2 linked regions of the Rhizobium sp. SSA_523 genome follow. The protein of the gene in region 1 interacts with the protein of each later gene in a pairwise test. Links are inferred from orthologs where the notes say so. Each region holds a gene or a part of one and is shown on either strand. Other genes may lie near its edges.

Region 1 (5,941 bases):
ATTCGCGCCGCGGAATCAGGATGTCGAGGCTGCGACCGGGGCGCGCGGAGAGGAAGCCCGGATCGGGATAGATGGCAATGCGGTGCGTGCGCTCATAGCTTACCAGCACCTCCCCGTCACGCAGGGCAACCCCTTCCGCATCCATGTCGCTTTTGGAGCGGGGCTCCTCCCCCCGCCCATCCAGCATGGGCGCAAGCCTGACCTCGTACAGACCGGACAGCCGTCCATCGGCGCTGCGGTCCAGCCTGCCGGTCAGCCAGTGGCCCGTGTCGAGCACGGCCACGAAGCTTGCCCCGTCAGCCCGAAGACGAAGGCTTGAAATTGAGCCGAGCAGATCTTCGCTCGAGGAAAATTCCAGCCCGCCCAGGAATTCGAAGCTGCCGAAGCGTGTCTCCGACGAACCCGGCTTGAAGCGCTCGACGCGCGTGGCCGTGACCGGAACGCTTTGCTCCTCGGCCAGACCGGTTTGCGCGGGAGAGACCAGTGCTAAGGCGAGCAATCCCGTCAGGAGGAGGCGTGTTGGCACCATTGCGGGGCGCGCGATCAGCCCGCGCGCCGCAAGCGGCTGCCGCGTGCCGAGGGGGTGCTTTCGTCAAACAGCGAGGCGAGCTGCTCGGTCATCGCACCCGCCAATTCATCGGCATCGACGATCGTGACGGCACGGCGATAATAGCGCGTCACGTCATGGCCGATGCCGATCGCCAGGAGTTCAACCGGCGAGCGGTTTTCGATCTGGTCGATGACGGCGCGCAGGTGGCGCTCCAGATAATTGCCGGGATTGACCGACAGAGTCGAATCATCGACCGGCGCGCCATCGGAGATCATCATGAGGATCTTGCGCTGCTCCGGACGTCCGATCAGGCGGTTATGCGCCCACATCAGCGCTTCGCCGTCGATATTCTCCTTGAGCAGGCCTTCGCGCATCATCAGGCCGAGATTGCGCCGCGAGCGGCGCCAGGGCGCATCCGCGGCCTTGTAGACGATGTGACGCAGATCGTTCAGGCGACCGGGAGTCGGCGGCTTGCCATTGGCCAGCCATTGCTCGCGGCTCTGGCCGCCCTTCCAGGCCTTGGTGGTGAAGCCGAGGATTTCCACTTTCACACCGCACCGTTCCAGCGTGCGGGCCAGAATATCGGCGCAGGTGGCAGCAACCGTAATCGGCCGGCCGCGCATGGATCCCGAATTGTCGATGACCAGCGAGACCACCGTATCGCGAAATTGCGTGTCACGCTCCCGCTTGAAGGAAAGCGGCTGCATGGGATCGATCACGAGCCGCACGAGGCGCGCCGGATCGAGATAGCCCTCTTCCAGATCGAACTCCCAGGACCGGTTCTGCTGTGCCATGAGCCGGCGCTGGAGGCGGTTCGCAAGCCGGCCGACGGCGCCCTGGAGATGGGAAAGCTGCTTGTCGAGAAAGGCGCGCAGGCGGTCGAGTTCCGCCTCATCGCACAATTCCTCGGCCGTCACCTCCTCGTCGAAGGCTTCGGTGAAGATGTGGTAATCCACCTTCTCGTTGAAATCGTCGAAAGGCATGTTGGGCCGGCGGGTTTCGCCTGGCGTTTCCGACTGATCGTCATCGTCGTCGGACATGTCGTCGTCGGAGATTTCGGCGCCGTCCATTTCGCCTTCGTCGAGCTGTTCCTCGGCGGCCTGGCTCTCTTCGGCGGGAGCGGCGTCGGAGCCTGCATCTTCCTCGACCTCGTCATTCTCGGTCTCGTTGCTGCGCGGCTGCTCCTCGTCGTTCTCGTTCTCCATTTCCTCCGGCTGGTTCTCGTCGTCGCCGTAATCCTCGGCCATCTGCATGGATGACAGCATGTGGCGAACGAGCTTGCCGAAGGCCTGCTGGTCCTCGATAACGGTCCTCAGACCGTCCAGATCTCCGCCGACCTTCTCTTCGAAGAAGGGCCGCCAGAGCTCGAGCACCTTGCCGGCGCTGGCAGGTGGCTTGGCGCCCGTCAGCTTTTCGCGCACCAGCATGGCCATGGCCTCGCCGATCGGCGCATCTTCCTGGCGATCGACGCCGGTGAAGTTCGCCTTGGCATATTTCTCGGCATTCATGCTGTTGATATTGGCGGCAACGCCTGCCATGCGCAGCGAGCCGAGCGATTCCACCCGGGCCTGCTCGACGGCGTCGAAGACGGTGCGCGCATCGGCACCCTGCGGCGACATGGACGCATGCACATTGGTATCGTGGCAGGCAAGCCGAAGCGCCATGGAATCGCCCAGCCCGCGTGTCACCGATAGCTCCTGCGCCGTCGGACGCTTGGAGATTTCCGGCAGGCGAATGCGCTCGCCCGCCATGCCGGGTCGCTCATTGGCGAAGGAGACCTCGACCTCGTGGCTACCGGCTATCGACCGGACACAGCCGGTGATGGCCCGGCGCAACGGCTCCGTGTCCACCGGCCCGCCGGATTTTGCCTTCGAATTGTCGCCACGGCCTGCCATATGCTTACCTTGTCTGCCGGTTTCTGCTGCCTTCAGCCAAACTACGCTCCAAGAACGATGTTCGCAGCGCTTTCCTTCAGTTCCACGCCGAATGCCCGCTGATACTGTTCGGCAACCAGCGTGCGTTCCAGCTCATCGCATTTGTTGAGGAAGGTGATGCGGAAGGCAAAGGCGACATCGCCGAAGATCTCCGCATTTTCCGCCCAGGTGATCACCGTACGCGGGCTCATCACCGTCGACAGATCGCCATTGATGAAGGCCGAGCGGGTCATGTCCGCAACGCGCACCATTTTCGATACGGTTTCGCGACCTTCGGTCGTCGCGCCAAAGCTCTTCACCTTGGCCGCCACGATATCGACTTCCTTTTCATGCGGCAGATAGTTCAGCGTCGTCACGATCGACCAGCGGTCCATCTGCGCCTGGTTGATCTGCTGCGTGCCGTGGTAGAGACCGGTCGTATCGCCGAGGCCGACCGTGTTGGCGGTGGCAAACAGGCGGAAGGCCGGATGCGGGCGGATGACCCGGCTCTGATCGAGAAGGGTCAGGCGGCCCGAGCTTTCCAGCACGCGCTGGATGACGAACATGACGTCCGGGCGTCCGGCATCATATTCGTCGAAGACGAGCGCCACATTGTGCTGGTAGGCCCAGGGCAGGATCCCGTCCTTGAATTCGGTGATCTGCTTGCCGTCCTTCAGGACGATCGCATCCTTGCCGACGAGGTCGATACGGCTGACATGGCTGTCCAGGTTGACGCGCACGCAGGGCCAGTTGAGGCGCGCCGCGACCTGTTCGATATGGGTGGATTTGCCCGTGCCGTGAAAGCCCGAGACCATCACGCGACGATTGTGCGCGAAGCCAGCGAGAATGGCCAGCGTCGTGTCGCGATCGAACAGATAGTCCGGATCGAGATCAGGGACGTAGGGATCGCTATTGCTGTAGGCCGGGACCCTCAGATCGGTGTCGAGGCCGAAGACGTCCCGCACCGACACCGTCGTATCGGGGAGATTGGAAATATCAAGATCGATTTTGCTCATCACCACTCCACGCCGAACCGCCCAGGCGGTTCAGCCGCATCATTCGCTGCCATGTTGCCTTGCACCAGAACGGCTTAGCAGAAACCGGACTGCTTTAACAATTGGTAGGCCTGTATGACAGCCCGAAAACGTTCCTCCGACCCGCGATCGCCGCCATTCGCGTCCGGATGGTGTTTCTTGACCAGTTCCTTGTAGCGGCTCTTGATTTCTGTCGCTGTTGCGCCCGCCGTCAAGCCCATTGTGTCAAAAGCCTTGGCTTCGAGCGTCTTCAGCTTGCGGACGGGCTGCGTCGGGCGCGCGCCCGCCTGCCCATCGCGCACGAAGCCGAACGGGTCCTTGACGCGCTGGTAGCTGGCGGCGGAGCCGGAGCGCATCGTGGCATGAATGGGCGCGTCCTTGGCGGATTTGTTGACGCCCACTGTCCATGTCGGTCGATGACCGGTGATCGCTTCCTTCTGGTAGCGGGCGATCTCGGTATCGGAGAGGCCGGAAAAATAGTTGTAGCCTTTGTTGTAGTCTTTCACATGTTCGAAACAGAACAGAAAGAACTGCCCCTCGGCATTGCGGCCGACCGGCGCGCGGTGAACGCCCGGCTTGTCGCACCCGTCCCATTGGCAGGTCGGGGCCGCGGCCACGCTTTCCTGCTCCCGTTTCCGGCGGGTCCGGATGCGATCGAAATATTTGGAATCCAGTTTCATTTGGCTACATTATGGGGTGCGCCAGACAGCAGGACAAGAATTGACAAACCGGTTTCTTGCTGCTTTCTGGGACCCCCTTTTCCGGCATTGCGGAGCCGCTCATGTCCATCACTCGCCCGTCCGATCAAGCGCCTGCCGGGGAACCAGCCTCGGTTCGCTCGCGGATCGAACATGTCCTTGCGCAAGCGCTCGAACCGCAGAGACTGGCTGTTCTCGACGAAAGCCACCAGCATGCCGGCCATCAGCCGGACATGACCGGCACCGGCGAGACGCATATGCGGGTGCGCGTCGTTTCCCAGCGTTTTGCCGGCATGACCCGCCTGCAGCGTCACCGCCTGGTCAATGACCTGTTGAAGCAGGAACTGGATGCCGGGCTGCATGCGCTCGCCATCGAAGCCGCAGCGCCCGGTGAAGCCACGCGCTGGTAGGCGCTCGGCAGAAGGCCATGGGTCAGTTCTGCAGGGGCAGGTCCTCTGCCGGCCTGATCCGCAGCCGTGTGATTCGGTTTTTCTCCCGCTTCATCACCGTGAAGCGCTTGCCGTGGAAGGTGAAGCTCTGGCGCTCCTGCGGAATGAGCTTGGATTCGTGAATGACGAGCCCGGCAATTGTCGTCGCCTCCTCGTCCGGCAGGCTCCAGTCAAGCGCACGGTTGAGATCGCGGATCGGGACCGAGCCCTCCACCACGATCGAGCCATCGGCTTCCTGACGCACGCCCTGAATCTCGAGATCATGTTCGTCGGCAATGTCACCGACGATCTCTTCCAGAATGTCCTCGAGCGTCACAATGCCCTGCACCTCGCCATATTCATCGACGACCACGGCAAAATGCATCTTGCGCCGCAGGAAAGCGTTGAGCTGATCCTTGAGGCTGGTCGTATCGGGAACGAACCAGGGTTTCTGGGCAATCTTGACGATATCCAGATCGCGCGGCTCCATGTTCGGCTCCGCCAGCGCCCGCAGCAGATCCTTGGCATGCACGATGCCGATAATGTTCTCGGTGGTCGTGCGCCACAGTGGCATTCGGGTAAAGGGGCTCTCCAGCACGGTGCGCACGATGAGCTCCGGCGGATCCTCGGCATTGATCGCCCGCATGACGGTGCGGTGCTTCATGACATCCGACACTTCCAGCTCTTCAAGATCGAGGAGGCCGCCGAGACGGTCACGATCGGCCTTGACGAAGGAGCCTTCCCGGTGGAGCAGATCGAGCGCGCCGCGCAACTCCTCATGCGCCGTCAGCATGGAGGTCTCGCGCGACAGGTTGACGCCGAACAGCGACAGGATGAAGCGCACGATGGCGTTGACGCCGCTCGACAGGGGGCCGGCCAGACCGACGAAGATGCGCACCGCCGGTGCGACGAACATGGCGAAACGGTCCGGCGAGGAAATGGCCCAGCTCTTCGGCAGAACCTCGGAGAACACCACCAGGAGCACCGTCATCACCAGCGTCGCTATGGCGACGCCGGTCTGTCCGAAGAGGCCGAGAAACAGGCTCGTCGTCAAAGAGGAGGCGAGGATATTGACGAGATTGTTGCCGATCAGCAGGGCGCCGATCAAACGGTCCCGTCTCTCGATCAGATGTCCGACAAGGGCCGCCCTTTCATCGCCATTGCTCTCCAGCGTATGCATGCGGGCCCGCGAAGCCGCGGTCAGCGCCGTCTCAGAACCGGAAAAGAAGGCCGAGGCGGCAATCAGCCCGACAATGGAGACGAGAGTCAGCCAGTATTCCGACAGGATCTCTAGGACTGTGTTCAGCATTGCCCGGTA
Region 2 (5,935 bases), on another replicon or contig:
CCAAAGCCAGTGAGCCAGAACCAGGGAGTATGTGAAGGAGATCAGCGCAACCTGACCTTGCCCCCTCGGCGCCTTGTCGCCTAGGTTTCGGCTCAAGCTTCCCGCGTCGGTAAAAGCGACCGGCGCCTGACGTCCTGTTCCTCCAATTGCGAGACCATGCATGCCTGTTCTGTTGATCTACGGCGATTCCAACACTCATGGGTCCTCCCCCACGCTTCCCGATCGCAGCAATTATCGCTACGGACCCGATATTCGCTGGCCGTCTCGCCTTCAGAAGGCTCTGGGATCGCAGTGGCGGGTCATCGATGAGGGTCTTCCGGGCCGAACGACGGTCTTCGACAACCCGCTGACGGGGCCGCACAAAAACGGCATGACCGTCCTTCCCGCCATCCTCGAAACGCATGCGCCGCTGGACGTCGTCGCCGTGATGCTCGGTACCAATGATCTGAAGGCGCGTCTGAACCTGCCGCCGATCGATATTGCCGACGGCCTGCGCCAGATCCTGCTGAAGATCCGGCAGGCGGCGTGTGGACCGCAAGGCCGGGCTCCGCATCTTCTCGTCATAGCGCCCGTCCCCGTCATCGAAGTGCCGCCATTTGGCGAATCGATCGCCGGCGCGGCGGCCAAGTCGGCCCGTCTCGCCGAGCTCTTCGCCAAGGTCGCGGCCGAAATCGGCGCCAGCTTCTTCGACGCCGGCAGCGTCGCAGAAGTCTCTCCGATCGATGGCGTGCATCTGACCGAGACGGCGCATCACGCTCTCGCCGAGGCTCTCGTGCCGGTCATCCGTTCCCTGCCGCTTCCTCCGTCCCCCTCCATGGATGGGGCGGAGGGGACGAACGGGTGAAGGATCGTCTTCGAAATGCGCGATCGCGGCTCAGGCCGTTCGGCCCGTGCGCCGCGCCAGATAGCGCTCCAGTGACACGAAGCCATCATGCGTGAGAAGGGCGATGGCAGCCACCACCAGGCCGCCCTGCAGGACAAAAGCGATGTTATTGGCCTGCAATCCGGCGATGATCACCTCGCCGAGCGTTTTCGCGGCCACGGTCGAGCCGATCGTTGCCGTGGCCAGCGAAATGACCGCGGACAGGCGAATGCCCGCAAGGACCACCGGCAGGGCCAGCGGGAATTCCACACCGATGAGGCGCTGCCGCTCGGTCATGCCGGCACCACGGGCCGCCTCGACGACATCGTCCGGAAGATTGGTAAGGCCTGTCAGGGTGTTTTCGAATATGGGCAGGAGGCCATACAAGAAGAGCGCGATCAATGTCGGCACAGGGCCGAAGCCAAAGACCGGAACCGAGAGCGCCAGAACCGCAACCGGCGGAAATGTCTGCCCGACATTTGCGATCGAGCGGGAGAGTGGCAGAAATTCCGCGCCAAAGGGTCGCGTGACGAGAATGGCCAGTCCCACGGATACGATGGTCGCGGCCGTGGTTGCCGCAGCGACCAGAGCAAGATGGCTGAGGGTCAGCGATAGCAGGCTGGTCTGCGTGTAGATCGCTGCCGCGCCCGGCAGCGTCATCGGCGCAAAGAGCGGCGCAAACATCATCGGGCGAATGAGGAAAGCGAGCAACAGGCCAAGCAGCAGCAATCGGGCGACAAGCGACGCCTTCATGGCGATCCTTCCGCCGAGGCAAGCAGTCGTGCCCGGCTGATGCGGCCGACGACCGCTCCCTCGCGGGTTACCGGAAGCATCTCCCTCCCCGACCAGAGAGATTCGGCCAGCGCATCCTTCAAGCTGGCGCGGCTGTCGATGGGCGCACCGGACGCCTCTCCCGCCTCGATGAACCGGCCGACCTGCTGCAGCGACAGAAGCCGGAAGGCCCGGTCCTTCTCGCCCAGCAATTCCTGGACGAACTGCGTCGCCGGATGCGTCACGATCTCCGCCGGCGGCGCGTATTGCAGCAAGCGGCCCTTGTCCATCACCGCGATCCTGGTGCCGAGGTGAATGGCTTCGTCCATGTCATGGGTCACGAGGACAATGGTCGTGGCGAAATTGCGCTGGATCGTGAGAAGATCCTCCTGCGCCTTGCCGCGGATGATCGGATCCAGTGCGCCGAACGGCTCGTCCATCAGGAGAAGCGGCGGTTCGGCGGCAAGTGCCCGGGCCACGCCGATGCGCTGTTTCTGGCCGCCCGACAGCTCATGCGGCAGGCGATGGCGAAATTGCGCGGGGTTGAGGTGAAACAGCGACAGCAGCTCGTCGACGCGCTGATCGATGCGCGCCTTTGTCCAACCCATCAGCTTCGGTACCGTAGCGATATTGTCGGCGACAGAACGATGCGGAAACAGGCCATGGCCCTGGATGGCATAGCCGATCCCCCGCCGCAATTGGTATGGCGGCACGCTGCGGTGATCCTGGCCGTCGATGCGGATCACGCCGGAGGTCGGCTCCACCATGCGATTGATCATCCGCATCAGCGTCGTCTTGCCGGAACCCGATGTCCCGACAATGACCGCGATATCGCCCCGGTCGACGGTCAGGGAGACATTGTCCACCGCCGGTTCGGTTCCGAAAACCTTGCTGACCGCTTCGATCTCGATCATGTCGCATGCCCCTTCACTGAACCCCGCGCACTCATTTCTACCAGCGCGTCGAGGATGATGGCAGCCGCAAAGGCCATTCCGACGACAGGCAGCGCGCCCAGCAAGACGAGATCGGTTGCCGTCTGGCTGATACCCTGAAACACGAAGGTCCCGAGACCTCCGCCGCCGATCAGTCCCGCGATGACGGCCATTCCGATATTCTGCACCAATACGATCCGGATTCCGGTCAGGATCACGGGGAAGGCCAGCGGCACTTCGATCTGCCAGAGTCTTTGGGGGACCGTCATGCCCATGCCGCGGGCGGCATCGCGTGCATCGCGCGATACGGTCTCCAGTCCGGCGACGGTGTTTGCCACCATTGGCAGAAGAGAATAGCCGAACAAGGCGACAAACGCCGGGGCGATGCCGATGCCCGCTATGCCGATCGCATTGGCGCCCGGCACACTGCGGCCGATCCACGCCAAGGGTGCGATCAGCAGCCCGAAGAGTGCAATCGACGGGATGGTCTGCACGATATTCAGGCTGTTCAGAATGACGGCGCGCAGCCGGGGGGCTCGAAAACACAGGATGCCGAGCGGAATGCCGACGATGGCAGCAGCGCAAAGCGAGCCTCCGGCGAGCAGCAAATGGGTGCGCAATTCGCGCCAGAAGGCCGCGCGGCGGATGTCGTATTCTTTGAGAATGGAGACCGAATCCCAGATCCCCGAGGCCAGGAGGGCGGCAAGCGCCAGCAGAGCGACGGCCAAAAGGCCGATCCGCCTGCCCGGCCCTAGACGAAGCCTTGCGATGGAATCCGCAAGCGCGATGGAAAAACCGAACAGCATCAGCCAGTAGCCGCCGCCGGGCGAGACGCGCGCATAGCGGTTCGCCTCCGGCAGCAGGTTAGCCGCCGCCTGTCCGAGAAGCAGGGTCAACACAGCGATGGCCAGGCTGGCGAGAGACAGCCTGAGGGTGGTGCGGGTGGGCAGGATCAGCATCAGGCCCGCAAGAACAATGCCGGCCATCGCACCTCCGGCCTGCCACGCCGGCAAGGCATCGAACAGCAAAACGGGTTGCGCCGCGACAATCCGGTTCGCGCGCGAGAGCGCAAAGGGCTCGGCGAACAGGCCAAGCAGAATGATCGGCAGCAGGATCGCACCCAGTTTGTCGATGCGTCGGATAGGCTCTGCGGTCAGTGCCTTGTGCGTCGGATTGGCCATGGGCGGATGCTGCTTGCAATTTCCGTCTTATCGTCTACCGGAAAGCCCGGACGAAGGTCGTCCGGGCCAAACCAGAAGCGCAGGTCAAGAGCCTGTAACTCTACTTGGCAAAGCCATGCGATGCCAGGAAATCGCCGGCAACCGCATCCGCCGGCTCGCCGCCCACCTGGACGCGACCGTTCATCTCCTGCAGGGACTTCAGATCAAGCGCCTCGAAGACCGGCTTCAAGATCTCCGCGATCTGCGGATAGGCCTTCAAAACCTCCTCGCGGATGATCGGCGTGGGGAGATAGACCGGCTGAACGCCCTTGTCGTCTTCCATCACCACCAGGCCGGAGGGCGCGATGCCGCCATCCGTGCCATAAACCATGGCAGCATTCGCCCCGGAGGTCTGTTGTGCGGCTGCGGCAATGGTTGCGGCCGTATCGCCGCCGGCAAGGGTGATCAGCTGATCGGATTTGAGTTCGAACCCATAGGTTTTCTGGAAGGCTGGCAAGGCCGCGGCGGAGGTGACGAATTCCGACGAGGCTGCAAGCTTGATCTGGCCGCCACCGGCAATGTACTTGCCGAGATCGGACATGGTCTTCAGCGAATTGGCCTCGGCGATATCGGATCTGATGGCGATCGCCCAGGTGTTGTTTGCCTGGGCCGGCGTCAGCCAGACGATCTTGTTGGCGTCGTAATCGAGCTTCTTTGCCGTCTCATAGCCTTCGTCCGCCTTGTTCCAGACGGGAAGATCAGCCTTGTTGAAGAAGAACGCGGCATTGCCCGTATATTCCACATAGAGGTCGATCTGGTTCTGGGTGATCGCCTGCCGAACGATCGGCGTTGCGCCCAGCTGGATCTTGCTCTCGGTGGGAATGTCCTTGGCCTTCAACGCCTGGATGATGACGTTTCCAAGGACGCTACCTTCCGTATCCAGCTTCGACGAAACAACGACCGGATCAGCCGCCTGCGCGCCGAGCGCCGTCATGGCGGAAACCGTGGCCGCCATCAGCAGTTTTGCAAACATTTTCACGATACCCTATCCCTTCGAAATCTTCCCACGCCCAGGCGCTCAACAGTGACAATGTCCGGATTTTCACCGCCCGGATGGGCGGTCGATGTCAGCGGCATTCGACGCCGCCATCGCGGCGGTGACCTATCCCGCCACGCGTTGCACTTTAGGTGGCGCAGGAAGCCGCCGCGACAAGGGGCAGCATCATCAATGTCAACGCCAAAAGACGCCCGGACGGACCGGGGGCGAGAGGAAATGCGAGCCGGGACGCGGTTGTGGCTGTCTGACACTTGAAAGGTCATTCAGCTGCGGCAGATAAGGGTTCCAAAGAAGAACATCGCAAGGAATGGCTAATGCCGAAGCTCGTCATGAACCCGCCTGTATTTATCGGCGCCGTGGTTGTCACCGTGATCTTCCTGACGATCGGCATTCTTTTTCCCGATAATGCGGAAACTGTGTTTGCCGAAGTCCAGGCCTGGATCTTGAGCACATTCGGCTGGCTTTATTTGCTGGCGGTGGCGATCTTCATATTTTCGGTCCTGTTTCTCGCGACAAGCCAGTACGGAAATCTCAAGCTGGGACCGGAGGATTCGCTGCCGGATTTCCAGTATCTGTCCTGGATCGCCATGCTGTTTGCCGCCGGCATGGGCATAGGTCTCATGTATTTTTCCGTTGGCGAGCCTATCACGCATTTCGCCGCGCCCCCGGAAGCACAGCCGCTGAGCGTTGCCGCCCAGCGCCAGGCCATGAGTGTCACCTTCTTCCACTGGGGGATCCACGCCTGGGCAATCTATGCCGTCGTGGGCCTGTCGCTCGCCTATTTCGGATATCGCTATAATCTGCCTCTGACGGTGCGCTCCGGCCTCTATCCTCTGCTGAAGAACCGCATTCATGGCCCGATCGGCCATGCCGTGGATATATTTGCGATCTGCGGCACTCTGTTCGGGATCGCCACATCGCTTGGTTTCGGCGTTCTGCAGATCAATGCCGGGTTGAACTACCTGCTCGGATTGCCGAACAGTGTCACCGTCCAGCTCATCCTGATCGCCGTGATCACCATGACGGCGACTATTTCCGTCGTCACCGGTGTCGACAAGGGCATCCGGCGCCTCAGCGAGCTCAATTTGATGATCGCCGTCCTGCTGATGGTCTTCGTCCTTGCCGTCGGGCCGACCGCGCAATTGTTGCGGGA

What was found. The genes of interacting proteins can lie anywhere in the genome.
Region 2: the proteins of QTJ18_RS19790 (region 1) and QTJ18_RS04185 interact in binary tests that used the Escherichia coli proteins (3 or more experiments, as listed by UniProt). The link is inferred for Rhizobium sp. SSA_523 from one-to-one orthologs.

The regions. Positions count from the first base shown.
Region 1 is NZ_CP129382.1:2,391,618-2,397,558, forward strand. The notes cover bases 3,001-5,941. They hold QTJ18_RS19790 (BolA family protein), read left to right. Parts: upstream 3,001-4,278; coding sequence 4,279-4,605; downstream 4,606-5,941. Other genes in these bases: cobS (cobaltochelatase subunit CobS), read right to left, coding at 3,001-3,479; QTJ18_RS19785 (J domain-containing protein), read right to left, coding at 3,554-4,177; QTJ18_RS19795 (HlyC/CorC family transporter), read right to left, coding at 4,628-5,932; aroB (3-dehydroquinate synthase), read right to left, coding at 5,926-5,941. In the rest of the region: QTJ18_RS19770 (esterase-like activity of phytase family protein), read right to left, coding at 1-529; cobaltochelatase subunit CobT, read right to left, coding at 544-2,445; more of cobS, read right to left, coding at 2,487-3,000. UniProt on the Escherichia coli protein: Transcriptional regulator that plays an important role in general stress response. Has many effects on cell morphology, cell growth and cell division. Acts by regulating the transcription of many genes, including dacA (PBP-5), dacC (PBP-6), ampC and mreB.
Region 2 is NZ_CP129381.1:619,322-625,256, reverse strand. What follows is about bases 1,646-4,580. They hold QTJ18_RS04185 (ABC transporter permease), read right to left. Parts: upstream 3,747-4,580; coding sequence 2,544-3,746; downstream 1,646-2,543. Other genes in these bases: osmF (glycine betaine ABC transporter substrate-binding protein OsmF), read right to left, coding at 3,847-4,580; QTJ18_RS04190 (ABC transporter ATP-binding protein), read right to left, coding at 1,646-2,547. Also shown: QTJ18_RS04200 (SGNH/GDSL hydrolase family protein), read left to right, coding at 161-844; QTJ18_RS04195 (ABC transporter permease), read right to left, coding at 875-1,615; more of QTJ18_RS04190, read right to left, coding at 1,612-1,645; more of osmF, read right to left, coding at 4,581-4,758; QTJ18_RS04175 (BCCT family transporter), read left to right, coding at 5,097-5,935.